DNA from 2 places in the Pantoea sp. SGAir0183 genome. Region 1 is predicted to be linked to the other one. Evidence: riboswitches for the same ligand, from Rfam matches in the RefSeq annotation. Region 1 holds a riboswitch; the other holds the start of a gene.

Region 1 (6,322 bases):
GATATGAATCTGATTATAGCGGGCGTTATGACGTAACTGATGGAGCAGCAGATGAGAAAACAGAAGCGATGTATGGGGTATGTGGCTGTCGTGGTCGATGACTACGATCGTGCAATTGAGTATTACACTGATAAGCTGGGCTTTACCCTGATTGAGGACACGCCGCAGCCGGGTAAGCGCTGGGTCGTGGTGACGCCGGACCCTGACAGCGACTGTGCTATTCTTCTTGCCCGCGCGTCGAACGACCGGCAGGAAGGCTTTATCGGCAACCAGTGCGGCGGACGGGTTTTTCTGTTCCTGCAGACCGACGACTTCTGGCGCGACTACAATGCTATGAAGGCAAAAGGCGTCCACTTCTGTCAGGAGCCGCGCGAGGAAGAATACGGAATGGTTGTCGTGTTTGAGGACATCTATGGCAATCGCTGGGACCTTTACCAGAACAGGCAGACCTGAAACTCTGTCACGACAGTGTCCCGGATTTAGGGGAAGCCTTACAGGCGTAAACCCTGTCGGATCAGGCCCGCAGAGAGCGCTTCTGAACAATATACTGAACTGTCTGACCTCAGTGCAGCGGTCGCTGCACTGAGGTCTCCCCTGGATAGAGGCCGTACGGTCCGGGTTAACCACACAGCGTCATGATATAAAATCCGGCCGCCGTCATGGCCAGCGAACCCAGCACGTGTATCAGCACCGAGGCGGCTGCCCAGGCATAGCTGCCTGACTGCAGCAGGGCAAAAACCTCAGCTGAGAATGTGGAGAAGGTCGTCATTCCGCCACACAGCCCGGTGGTAATGAGCAGCCGCCAGGCCGGATCGAGGCCGGGATGGCGCAGAAAATACGCCAGCGCCGCCCCGATGATAAATCCACCCAGCAGGTTGACCAGCAGCGTCCCCGGCGGCAGGTCCGGAAAAAACGCGTTCAGGCGCGCGCCCAGCTGCCAGCGGATAACACACCCTAAAGCACCGCCGGTGATGACGGCAAAAAGCTGATTCACGTTCACTCCTTTTTTTTAATATTCAGAACATAACGGCACACGACCTGTGCGGCCGTATCCATTTCATATACAACCGGCACGCCGGTCGGTATGTGCAGCTGTGCCACGCTGTCGTGGGGCATGCCGTTCAGAAAGATGGTCAGGGCGCGCAGCGTGTTGCCGTGCGCCACAATCAGAACGGTACTTCCGCAGCGCAGCTGTGGCACCACAACGTGGTGCCAGTATGGCATGACGCGACGCAGGGTCATTTCCAGGCTTTCCGTTGCAGGCAGGTCGGCCAGCGCAACGCGGCGATAGCGCAGATCCCGACGCAGCTGCGCCGGAGCCTCCGCGTCTGCGGGCGGAATGCCGCTGAAGCTTTTGCGCCATAGCCGGACGGTCTCTTCCCCATCATCCGGGCAGCGTCGTCCTTGTTCAGCCCTGCAGCGCACCGTAGTGGCGCTCGTTCAGTCGCCAGCTCTTTTCCACGGGCGTCCAGCTTCGGTCAAGACGGTCCAGCACCCGCCAGACCGTGTGAACGCAGCGTGTCATCACCGAGGTGAAGACACGGTCGGGCATAAGGCCCGCTGCCCGCAGCGCGTCACCGGCCCGGTCGGCCTCCTGCCGCCCCTGACCGTCAGCGGCACGTCCGTCCAGCCGGTAAAACGGTTTTCCCGGTTCCACTGGCTTTCGCCGTGCCGCAGGAGGATCAGCGTTGCAGGGGCCACAGGCATTCCTTCTTTGCCGGACGGGGACCGTCCGGCGGATGTGTTACGTGCGGCGCACAAACGCATGAAGCCCGCGTAGTGCGCGTCCTCACCCAGCGCCTGCTCAATGCGCATCAGCTGGTTGTACTTTTCCACGCGTTCGCCGCGGCACGGCGCGCCGGTTTTCAGGTGTCCCGCGCGCAGGGCCACCGTCAGATCGGCAAGGAACGTGTCCGTGGTTTCCCCGCTGCGGTGAGACATGAACGCACCCCAGCCGTGCCGCTGGCAGAGAGCCACGGCGTCCAGCGTTTCGCTGAGCGAGCCTATCTGATTGAGCTTGATCAGCGCGGCGCTGGCGAGGTTTTCGTCAATGCCGCGCTGGATGTACTTCACGTTGGTTACAAACAGGTCGTCACCAACCAGCTCGGCCCTGCCCGCAAGCTGCTGGTGCAGATGCTTCCAGCCCGCCCAGTCGTCCTCGGCCAGGCCGTCTTCCAGCAGGATGACCGGAAACTGGTCCATCAGCTCGCCGTAGTATGCCGTCATTTCCGCCGCGCTCAGCGCGCTGCCCTCGGTGCGCAGATGATACTGACCGTCAGCGAAAAACTCACTTGAGGCAGGGTCCATGCAGATGCTGATGTCCTCTCCGGGCCTGTATCCCGCCTTCTCAATCGCCTGTACGATAAACGCCAGCGGGTCACGGTTCGACGACACGGCGGGCGCAAAACCGCCTTCGTCGCCCACTGCCGCTGAGAGTTTTTTGTCCAGCAGGATCTGGCGCAGCGCCTGGTAGACCTCGCTGCCCTGACGCACGGCCTCGCGCAGCGTGGGTGCCCCGTGTGGCGCTATCATGAACTCCTGGAAGTCCGCGCCCTGACCGCGGGCGTGCACGCCGCCGTTGATGATGTTCATGCACGGCACGGGCAGCAGATTCGCCTGCAGGCCCCCCAGGTAGCGCCACAGCGGCTCGTGCGAGGCCTGTGCCGCCAGCCGGGCCACCGCCAGCGATACGCCCAGAATGGCATTGGCACCCAGGCGACTCTTGTTCTCCGTGCCGTCCAGCATCAGCATGATGTTGTCCAGCTGCCGCTGCTCGCGCACGTCCAGGCCGCGCACGGCTTCGCAGATTTCCGTATTAACCGCCCTGACGGCATCCAGCACGCCTTTGCCGCCAAAACGTTGTGCGTCACCGTCGCGGCGCTCTGCGGCCTCGCGCGACCCGGTGCTGGCCCCGGAAGGCACCGAGGCGCGTGCCATCATCCCGTCCGGGGTCCGGGCCTCAACTTCAACGGTGGGGTTGCCGCGAGAGTCAAGAATTTCCCGGGCGGTCACGTTATCCAGTGTAAAGTGCATAGCGTTTCTCCCGGTTTAGTCATTCAGGTGAGTAATAAGCACATCCACCGTGAGGTGGTTGATGTATTCCGCCGAGCGGGACGTCAGCATTCCCATAAAGCGGTTGCGGTGCCGGCAAGCACGAGGTCCACGCCAGCTCATTGATGCACTTCTCCACGTCCTCAAAGCGGCGCATGGTCACCAGCTCCCGCGTGTCTACCGCCTCAGGCACGGAGGCCGCCAGCTCGCTCATAAACGCTTTGGCTTTCAGCACCTCTTCCGACACGACGTCGTCCATCAGGCTGTCGGACACGTAGTTCATTTCCCGGTAGTCGTCGCTGATGTGGGCCAGGGTGATTTTCATGCCGAGCGGCTGCGCCAGCGCGACCGCCCGTTTCAGCAGGAGGGTGCCGTCGTCTTTGTCGTTCACAAGTATCAGTGCGTGGGTGTAGCAGGTCATAATGAACTCCCGTTCTGGTTAAGGCGGGACTCAAGCCACGGCAGAAGCTGTTTTTTGCGGCTGAGCATGCCCGGTACGGAGCAGGAGGCCGCGTTAACGCTCTCCCGCCCGGCGAAGTAAAGCGTTGAAAACCCGGCGCGAATGTCGGTCAACATCAGCACCGTCAGCCCGGCACCCGACTGGTCCGCCAGATACGCCAGGGCAGCGAGCAGGTCGTCCATCACGGGGGCAACCTGTGTCGGTGAGCTGACCTCAATCTGGGCAATGCGCACGTCGGTGCCGGCAATGACGAAGGCCTTGAGGTCCCTGCCCAGCAGCTGCTGGGCGCTGAGGCCGCTGACGTCCGTTTTGGCGGTGAGGAGGTCACGGGCGAAGGCTCTGCGGTTTACGCCGGACAGCACGCCCAGTTCGGTCGCCGAACGGATATCGTCTTCGGTGGTGGTCGGCGAGCGAAGATTCACGGTGTCACTCAGGAGTGCACCCAGCAGAAGCACGGCGAGCGTCGGGGGCAGCGTGCGGCGCGCTTCAGCGTCCATCAGCAGCCAGAGCAGCGTGGCGCTGCTGCCAACCGGGCGGATATGCACCTCCGGCGGCAGTTGCGTTATCAGCCCGCCCAGCCGGTGGTGGTCAGTGATGCCACGACGTTGCTCCGGAGCAGGTCGTCAGGCCCCTGCGCCGGCTCGGTGAAATCGACCAGCCACACCCGTTCATCCTGCAGCGGAATAGCGAGCAGCGGCGGCAGCGTAAGACCGGCGGTGTCAAAGATAAAGCGGGTTTCCCGGTTAGCCTCGCCGAGACGCCATGCGCGGGCGTCCATGCCGCGCCCGGTCAGCCAGTGAGCGGTGACGACCGCCGTGCAGATGGCGTCGCTGTCAGGATTGATGTGGCCAAAAACGTGTATCAAGGGTCTCTCCCCGTAAAGGGAAGTACGCAGGCCGGGAGGAAAGTAAGGACGGCCTGACGCACCTCCTGAAAATCAAGAGTCACATCAGGCGTCATCAGCTCCGGAACGGAGCGGTTGGGAAAGGTGGAACGCCATCACCCTGTACTCTGAGTATAGAGCCAGACGGAAAGCCTGTCAGTATTATTCTGCTGGCACCCTCAGCCCGCCAGCGCAGCGCGTGCTTCGCGGAGCACCCGGCGGATGTTTTCCGGCACCGCCGGGCTTGTGCAAAGTGAAAGCGGACTGGGGTGAGGCATCTTCAGCACCGTGACGCCGGGGCACTGATGACTGACCGTCCCGCGGGCCTGAGCCGCTACGGCACCGGCCAGCACCACCACGCGCAGCGCGGGCAGATACGCCAGCACGTCCTCAAGCCAGGCGCAGCCGCTGCGGATGTCCGCCGCTGAGGGCCGTTTCTGCGGCCCGTCGCTGACCCAGGGCACCGTATTCCACAGCACGCTGTCCGGCGCGCAATACCGGCTTCCGCCAGAAACCGCCCAGGTTCTGCTGGGCCGGCCCCGGGTTATCCCGCGACACAAACCGGGGTGACGGGCTGCTGCGCGCCGGCGACTGCAGCAGGACGAGCAGTCCGGCCCCGGTCCCGCCGTCGGCCGGATCAAACCACGGCAGCTCCACGCCGTGCTGACGCAGCCCGCTGACCCAGCGATTCAGCGCGGCCACGTGCGGCGCGGTGACTGCCGCGAGGCGTTCCTCGCGTAAAACGGGTCCAGCAGCGACGTGCAGGTTTCACTCACGGCTTCCGGTCCAGGCCTGCCAGACAGGGGGAAACAAACAGTTTCCCGCTCCATGCCCCGCGCACCGTCTTCACCGCGACCAGCAGCCACATGGCGGCCAGCATGACGACAAGAAGCGCACCGAAGCCTTTAAAGAACGCCAGGTCAACGAGGGTGGACAGCTTCAGCGTGGCGACCGTGTACACGCCCAGCGGAAGGTAAAGCCCCACCATCCCAGATTGAACGGAATGCCTTCACGGAAGTATCGCACGGTTATCAGCGTGGCCAGCAGCATCCACCACAGGCCGCAGCCCCAGAAGAGAATGCCGGCAACGAACCCCACGCCTGCGCGATATGACCGATTTCCGGCATGCCCGCCGCGGCAAACACCCGGGCGCATCTCCGCCGATGACCAGCATCCCAGCGAGCCGGTACCAATCGGCCCAGTGCCAGCCAGCTTGAGGCCGCCATGCTTTCGTGTGGTAGCTTGTGCAGCGCCATACGCAGCAGCAGGATGGCGGGATGCTCAGCGCCACCGGCACGAGTACGCCCACAGCACGTAGCTGGTAATAATGATGCCGAGCTGCGCGTGGGGGTCGGCAATGTGCGGTGCAGCAGGCCGCCACTGACTGCCGCAACCTCGGCGGCCACGACCGGCAGTAACCAGACGGCGGTCATCTGGTCAATGCTGTGCTGCTGCCGGGTAAACATCATGTAGGGATAACACGCCACACAGCAGCGACATCGCACGTCCAGCCACCACAGGGCGTGCGCTACGGGATAGACGTCAGCCCCACCGGGGGAGGCCCAACGCCAGCAGCCCGTTGATGATGGTGGCCATGCCCATCGGGATGGTGCCGAAGAACATGGACACCGTTGAATGGCCAAGATGCGCTTTGCCTCACCGAAGTACATCACCCAGCGGGCCAGATACATCACGGCAAAGACGCTGAACAGGAAGATGTTAAACATCCAGAGTCCCTCGGCGACGAGGCGTAATCCCGGAACCGGCCAGGGGAACTGCGCCAGAGACAGAGACAGGATACCGGTCCCCATGGTCGCGGCGAACCAGTTAGGCGTGAACTGACGTATGGCCTCTTTCGGGCTGCTCAGCGCGCTCAGCGGGCGCGCTCCGTTATGCAGGGTAAATATTTTATCGTTCATGCCGTAATC
Region 2 (7,395 bases), on a different contig from region 1:
CAAATACATAAACTACCATCCTTTCTAAAGCCTGTATTAAGACCTTCCAGAGCAGGAGCAGTAGCAAAAAAAGCAGCTACAAAAGGACTGTAGCTCCAGTCAAGCAGGCGAGTTGGTACACCATAGTGCTGTGCTAAAGCCGCCGCTTCCAACATGTCTTCAGGCAACCAGATTGCATCTGGGTCCCATTCAGACATGGTGTCCAACTCGGTTTTTTCGTATAAAATATTGCGCAGGGTTCTGGAGGCGGGTAACTGTAAGCCCTGCATGTCTGCTTGACGATAAAAGTCTCTTATAAGTTGATATTCAATTATAGGCGAAATGCACTGAGAAATAGCATCACCCGGATGCACCTCCAAAAAAATTTTAGTTTTATTAATCATTTCTTTTTGAACTGTTTCTCTTAAGGCATATGGTGTTAGTTTATACTCTGAATTTCCTTGCCCTCTAAAAATAAACATACTGAGGTTGTTATCCCTGTAAAAATTTGACCATGGCGACAAGGCACTCATCAACTCTTCAGCTTTATCAAAATGCTTGCTAAAAATCATTTCACTCATAAATAAACCTCTAAAAGTTATTATCCATACCCAAATTTGAAAGAATTAATAAAGAGTATATCTGAGAAATGTCGATCCATTTGGTTCGGTCAAAGCCTGGCTATGGGTATTTCACTCCAGCGTGTGGTATAGGCTGGGGACAACATTTCGCGCTTCATCTGCCATGCCGGCGCTATTCCTCGGCCGGCAAACCAGATATTCCCCATCCCGGTCTGATTTATATGGTCAATCACCTGCATCAGAGGCTTGCTGTTCGCTCTGGGTTGAACTTCGTCGAAGAGGTTGAGCTGGGCAACACCTGAGGGAGTGAAGTCGTTCAGCATAACGCCTGCTTTGGCATAGCGATGGCCGCTTATCCACACCCGATCAAGTGCTCTTATTGCAGCCTCTATAATGTCTCTGGAATCCTGACTGGGCGACATCAGTGTCTCTGAAGCCACGTTACCGTAGTAAGTCTCCCCGGGCGAAAAAGGTGAGGTTTTGATGAAGGCACAAACCTGTCTGCAGTATTGCTTTTCCCCTCTCAATTTTACGGCCGCCCGTTCGGCATGCTGACAGATTGCCTGCCTCATGTGTTCATACTCGGTGACCCTTTCGCCAAAAGAACGGGAGCACACGATCTGCTGCTTCGCCGGCGGTGCCTCTTCCAGACTGATACAGCTCTCGCCGTTCAGCTCACGCACCGTTCGCTCCAGTACCACGCTGAAGTGTTTACGGATCATTGCAGAATTGGCGCGGGCGAGCTCCAGTGCGGTTGTAATTCCCATGCTGTTCAGTTTTTTGGCTATGCGCCTGCCGACTCCCCAGACCTCCTCAACGGGCTGGCGGGCCAGCATCTTCTCAGCCCGGACGTGCGATGTGACGGCCAGCACGCCGCCAAACTGGGGCCACTCCTTGCTGCTCCACTGGGCTGATTTTGCAAGCGTTTTGGTTTTGCCTATACCGACCCCAACCGTAAGGCCGGTATGTTCACGCACACTGCGCCGTACTTCGCGGCCAAACGTCTCGAAATCCGTGCAAAAATCGATTCCACGAACGTCCAGAAACATCTCATCAATCGAATACTGTTCCACGCGAGGTGACAGAGCCTCTAAAACGCTCATTACCCTGTTCGACATCGAGGCGTTTATGTGGAATGCAATTTAAACAAAAAAAATCAGTTACCATTCCTCTGAAGTTTATTTTCTGAACAGGAATTATTCAGCCTTGAACTACCTCAGTATGCTTACTGACAGGGGGGAAGGTTGAGGGTGGTAAGACATAGTCGGAAAATCGATTTCCCCGCCAGGATTTAATCTGCCACGCTTACTCTGAAGCCCTCAATCGGGCAATGAGTCTTATCCCTTACCCACCCCAATGCAGGAAAAATGATGATAAAAAAATACAGGATCCCGGGACTGACCGCGGTGGCGTTTCTTCTTATCAGCACCCTCGCCGGTGCCGCAGAGGAACGCTGGACGTTTGACGGCGATATCCACAACAATTCCCTTGCTGTCAGTCCCGATGAGAAAACGGCGGTGGCGTCCTACAGTGAGCGCTCTGAGGTGGTGGTCTACGACCTGGCTGCCGGGAAAGTCAGAAAGGTGCTGAAGGGATACGTCACGCCCCGCAATGCGCTTTTCTCCCCCGACGGGAAGGCCGTATATCTTTCAGACAGCAGCCTCGGCGTGGTCAGAAAAATCAGCACCGGGACGCTTGATGTGGAGACCTCGCTGCCGCTGGGGCCCGGGGCATTCGGCACAGCTATCAGCCGTGACGGTCAGCGCCTGTATGTGAATAACGAGGCCGCCAGCACGCTCTCGGTGTATGACCTGACGCACAACCGGCCCGTTGCGGTCGTGACGGGTTTTGCCCAGCCCCGTCAGGGCATAAAAATCAGCCCGGACGGCAAAACCGTCTACGTCACTAACTTTAAGGGCGATAAAATTACCCTGGTTGACGCCGTAACGGGCGAGATTCGCGGCGAGATAACAGGCTTCAGCAAGCTGCGCGCCATTTCAGTCAGCGCCGACGGCCGCACACTGTACGCGGCTAACAGCGGCAGCAACACCATCGCCGTGGTTGACACGCAGAAGCTCGCCATTACGGCAACCATTCCCGTGGGGCAGGATCCTTACGGTGCCGCCCTGACGCCGGATAACCGCTATGTTTACAGCGGCAACCTGGGCGACAACAGCCTCTCCGTTATTGATACCGCCGCCGGTAAGGTGGTCTCCACCGTTACCGGACTGGATGCGCCCCGTCAGGCCATCGTTTTCAGCAAAGACGGTGCCCGCGCGTGGGTGCTGAATAAAGACCTCAGCATTGCGGTCGTTGACCTGAAACAGAACCGCGTCACGGCCACGATTAAAAGCCCGCCGCAGGCCTGATTCAGTCCTTCCCTCACTCCGGCGGTGTGACGGTCCTTCCCGGAGTGGGAGAGTCTAACCACTTTTACTGGTTTATTTTAACTGAATAACCTGTTTTAAAGATTTAACCCGACGTGCCTATACTCTTTCTGTCTACTCAGGAGATTACGGCATGAACGATAAAATATTTACCCTGCATAACGGAGCGCGCCCGCTGAGCGCGCTGAGCAGCCCGAAAGAGGCCATACGTCAGTTCACGCCTAACTGGTTCGCCGCGACCATGGGGACCGGTATCCTGTCTCTGTCTCTGGCGCAGTTCCCCTGGCCGGTTCCGGGATTACGCCTCGTCGCCGAGGGACTCTGGATGTTTAACATCTTCCTGTTCAGCGTCTTTGCCGTGATGTATCTGGCCCGCTGGGTGATGTACTTCGGTGAGGCAAAGCGCATCTTTGGCCATTCAACGGTGTCCATGTTCTTCGGCACCATCCCGATGGGCATGGCCACCATCATCAACGGGCTGCTGGCGTTTGGCCTCCCCCGGTGGGGGGCTGACGTCATTCCCGTAGCGCACGCCCTGTGGTGGCTGGACGTGGCGATGTCGCTGCTGTGTGGCGTGTGTATTCCCTACATGATGTTTACCCGGCAGCAGCACAGCATTGACCAGATGACCGCCGTCTGGTTACTGCCGGTCGTGGCCGCCGAGGTTGCGGCAGTCAGTGGCGGCCTGCTGGCACCGCACATTGCCGACCCCCACGCGCAGCTCGGCATCATTATTACCAGCTACGTGCTGTGGGCGTACTCGGTGCCGGTGGCGCTGAGCATCCTCGCCATCCTGCTGCTGCGTATGGCGCTGCACAAGCTACCACACGAAAGCATGGCGGCCTCAAGCTGGCTGGCACTGGGGCCGATTGGTACCGGCTCGCTGGGGATGCTGGTCATCGGCGGAGATGCGCCCGGGGTGTTTGCCGCGGCGGGCATGCCGGAAATCGGTCATATCGCGCAGGGCGTGGGGTTCGTTGCCGGCATTCTCTTCTGGGGCTGCGGCCTGTGGTGGATGCTGCTGGCCACGCTGATAACCGTGCGATACTTCCGTGAAGGCATTCCGTTCAATCTGGGATGGTGGGGCTTTACCTTCCCGCTGGGCGTGTACACGGTCGCCACGCTGAAGCTGTCCACCCTCGTTGACCTGGCGTTCTTTAAAGGCTTCGGTGCGCTTCTTGTCGTCATGCTGGCCGCCATGTGGCTGCTGGTCGCGGTGAAGACGGTGCGCGGGGCATGGAGCGGGAAACTGTTTGTTTCCCCCTGTCTGGCAGGCCTGGACCGGAAGCCGTGAGTGAAACCTGCACGTCGCTGCTGGACCCGTTTTTACGCGAGGAACGCCTCGCGGCAGTCACCGCGCCGCACGTGGCCGCGCTGAATCGCTGGGTCAGCGGGCTGCGTCAGCACGGCGTGGAGCTGCCGTGGTTTGATCCGGCCGACGGCGGGACCGGGGCCGGACTGCTCGTCCTGCTGCAGTCGCCGGCGCGCAGCAGCCCGTCACCCCGGTTTGTGTCGCGGGATAACCCGGGGCCGGCCCAGCAGAACCTGGGGCGGTTTCTGGCGGAAGCCGGTATTGCGCGCCGGGACAGCGTGCTGTGGAATACGGTGCCCTGGGTCAGCGACGGGCCGCAGAAACGGCCCTCAGCGGCGGACATCCGCAGCGGCTGCGCCTGGCTTGAGGACGTGCTGGCGTATCTGCCCGCGCTGCGCGTGGTGGTGCTGGCCGGTGCCGTAGCGGCTCAGGCCCGCGGGACGGTCAGTCATCAGTGCCCCGGCGTCACGGTGCTGAAGATGCCTCACCCCAGTCCGCTTTCACTTTGCACAAGCCCGGCGGTGCCGGAAAACATCCGCCGGGTGCTCCGCGAAGCACGCGCTGCGCTGGCGGGCTGAGGGTGCCAGCAGAATAATACTGACAGGCTTTCCGTCTGGCTCTATACTCAGAGTACAGGGTGATGGCGTTCCACCTTTCCCAACCGCTCCGTTCCGGAGCTGATGACGCCTGATGTGACTCTTGATTTTCAGGAGGTGCGTCAGGCCGTCCTTACTTTCCTCCCGGCCTGCGTACTTCCCTTTACGGGGAGAGACCCTTGATACACGTTTTTGGCCACATCAATCCTGACAGCGACGCCATCTGCACGGCGGTCGTCACCGCTCACTGGCTGACCGGGCGCGGCATGGACGCCCGCGCATGGCGTCTCGGCGAGGCTAACCGGGAAACCCGCTTTATCTTTGACACCGCCGGTCTTACGCTGCCGCCGCTGCTCGCTATTCCGCTGCAGGATGAACGGGTGTGGCTGGTCGATTTCACCGAGCCGGCGCAGGGGCCTGACGACCTGCTCCGGAGCAACGTCGTGGGCATCACTGACCACCACCGGCTGGGCGGGCTGATAACGCAACTGCCGCCGGAGGTGCATATCCGCCCGGTTGGCAGCAGCGCCACGCTGCTCTGGCTGCTGATGGACGCTGAAGCGCGCCGCACGCTGCCCCCGACGCTCGCCGTGCTTCTGCTGGGCGCACTCCTGAGTGACACCGTGAATCTTCGCTCGCCGACCACCACCGAAGACGATATCCGTTCGGCGACCGAACTGGGCGTGCTGTCCGGCGTAAACCGCAGAGCCTTCGCCCGTGACCTCCTCACCGCCAAAACGGACGTCAGCGGCCTCAGCGCCCAGCAGCTGCTGGGCAGGGACCTCAAGGCCTTCGTCATTGCCGGCACCGACGTGCGCATTGCCCAGATTGAGGTCAGCTCACCGACACAGGTTGCCCCCGTGATGGACGACCTGCTCGCTGCCCTGGCGTATCTGGCGGACCAGTCGGGTGCCGGGCTGACGGTGCTGATGTTGACCGACATTCGCGCCGGGTTTTCAACGCTTTACTTCGCCGGGCGGGAGAGCGTTAACGCGGCCTCCTGCTCCGTACCGGGCATGCTCAGCCGCAAAAAACAGCTTCTGCCGTGGCTTGAGTCCCGCCTTAACCAGAACGGGAGTTCATTATGACCTGCTACACCCACGCACTGATACTTGTGAACGACAAAGACGACGGCACCCTCCTGCTGAAACGGGCGGTCGCGCTGGCGCAGCCGCTCGGCATGAAAATCACCCTGGCCCACATCAGCGACGACTACCGGGAAATGAACTACGTGTCCGACAGCCTGATGGACGACGTCGTGTCGGAAGAGGTGCTGAAAGCCAAAGCGTTTATGAGCGAGCTGGCGGCCTCCGTGCCTGAGGCGGTAGACACGCGGGAGCTGGTGACCATGCGCCGCTTTGAGGACGTGGAGAAGTGCATCAATGAGCTGGGCGTGGACCTCGTGCTTGCCGGGCACCGCAACCGCTTTATGGGAATGCTGACGTCCCGCTCGGCGGAATACATCAACCACCTCACGGTGGATGTGCTTATTACTCACCTGAATGACTAAACCGGGAGAAACGCTATGCACTTTACACTGGATAACGTGACCGCCCGGGAAATTCTTGACTCTCGCGGCAACCCCACCGTTGAAGTTGAGGCCCGGACCCCGGACGGGATGATGGCACGCGCCTCGGTGCCTTCCGGGGCCAGCACCGGGTCGCGCGAGGCCGCAGAGCGCCGCGACGGTGACGCACAACGTTTTGGCGGCAAAGGCGTGCTGGATGCCGTCAGGGCGGTTAATACGGAAATCTGCGAAGCCGTGCGCGGCCTGGACGTGCGCGAGCAGCGGCAGCTGGACAACATCATGCTGATGCTGGACGGCACGGAGAACAAGAGTCGCCTGGGTGCCAATGCCATTCTGGGCGTATCGCTGGCGGTGGCCCGGCTGGCGGCACAGGCCTCGCACGAGCCGCTGTGGCGCTACCTGGGGGGCCTGCAGGCGAATCTGCTGCCCGTGCCGTGCATGAACATCATCAACGGCGGCGTGCACGCCCGCGGTCAGGGCGCGGACTTCCAGGAGTTCATGATAGCGCCACACGGGGCACCCACGCTGCGCGAGGCCGTGCGTCAGGGCAGCGAGGTCTACCAGGCGCTGCGCCAGATCCTGCTGGACAAAAAACTCTCAGCGGCAGTGGGCGACGAAGGCGGTTTTGCGCCCGCCGTGTCGTCGAACCGTGACCCGCTGGCGTTTATCGTACAGGCGATTGAGAAGGCGGGATACAGGCCCGGAGAGGACATCAGCATCTGCATGGACCCTGCCTCAAGTGAGTTTTTCGCTGACGGTCAGTATCATCTGCGCACCGAGGGCAGCGCGCTGAGCGCGGCGGAAATGACGGCATACTACGGCGAGCTGATGGACCAGTTTCCGGTCATCCTGCTGGAAGACGGCCTGGCCGAGGACGACTGGGCGGGCTGGAAGCATCTGCACCAGCAGCTTGCGGGCAGGGCCGAGCTGGTTGGTGACGACCTGTTTGTAACCAACGTGAAGTACATCCAGCGCGGCATTGACGAAAACCTCGCCAGCGCCGCGCTGATCA

What was found. Region 1 has a riboswitch for fluoride ahead of C1N59_RS23190 (DHHA2 domain-containing protein). Riboswitches for the same ligand answer to the same signal wherever they lie in the genome.
Region 2: another riboswitch for fluoride. It lies ahead of C1N59_RS18365 (DHHA2 domain-containing protein); the one in region 1 lies ahead of C1N59_RS23190 (DHHA2 domain-containing protein).

Annotation. Positions count from the first base shown of each region.
Region 1 is NZ_CP028067.1:592-6,913, reverse strand. It holds gene C1N59_RS23215 (VOC family protein) at 52-453, shown strand; gene crcB (fluoride efflux transporter CrcB) at 620-994, opposite strand; partial or broken gene C1N59_RS23205 (2,3-diphosphoglycerate-dependent phosphoglycerate mutase) at 997-1,701, opposite strand; partial or broken gene eno (phosphopyruvate hydratase) at 1,745-3,033, opposite strand; partial or broken gene C1N59_RS23195 (universal stress protein) at 3,049-3,472, opposite strand; partial or broken gene C1N59_RS23190 (DHHA2 domain-containing protein) at 3,469-4,376, opposite strand; fluoride riboswitch at 4,455-4,524, opposite strand; gene C1N59_RS23185 (uracil-DNA glycosylase family protein) at 4,574-4,873, opposite strand; partial or broken gene C1N59_RS23180 (C4-dicarboxylate ABC transporter) at 5,167-6,205, opposite strand.
Region 2 is NZ_CP028053.1:3,942,444-3,949,838, forward strand. It holds gene C1N59_RS18340 (FRG domain-containing protein) at 1-560, opposite strand, end outside; partial or broken gene umuC (translesion error-prone DNA polymerase V subunit UmuC) at 650-1,702, opposite strand; gene C1N59_RS18350 (YncE family protein) at 1,931-2,929, shown strand; gene C1N59_RS18355 (TDT family transporter) at 3,081-4,241, shown strand; gene C1N59_RS18360 (uracil-DNA glycosylase family protein) at 4,238-4,837, shown strand; fluoride riboswitch at 4,887-4,956, shown strand; gene C1N59_RS18365 (DHHA2 domain-containing protein) at 5,035-5,943, shown strand; gene C1N59_RS18370 (universal stress protein) at 5,940-6,365, shown strand; gene eno (phosphopyruvate hydratase) at 6,381-7,395, shown strand, end outside.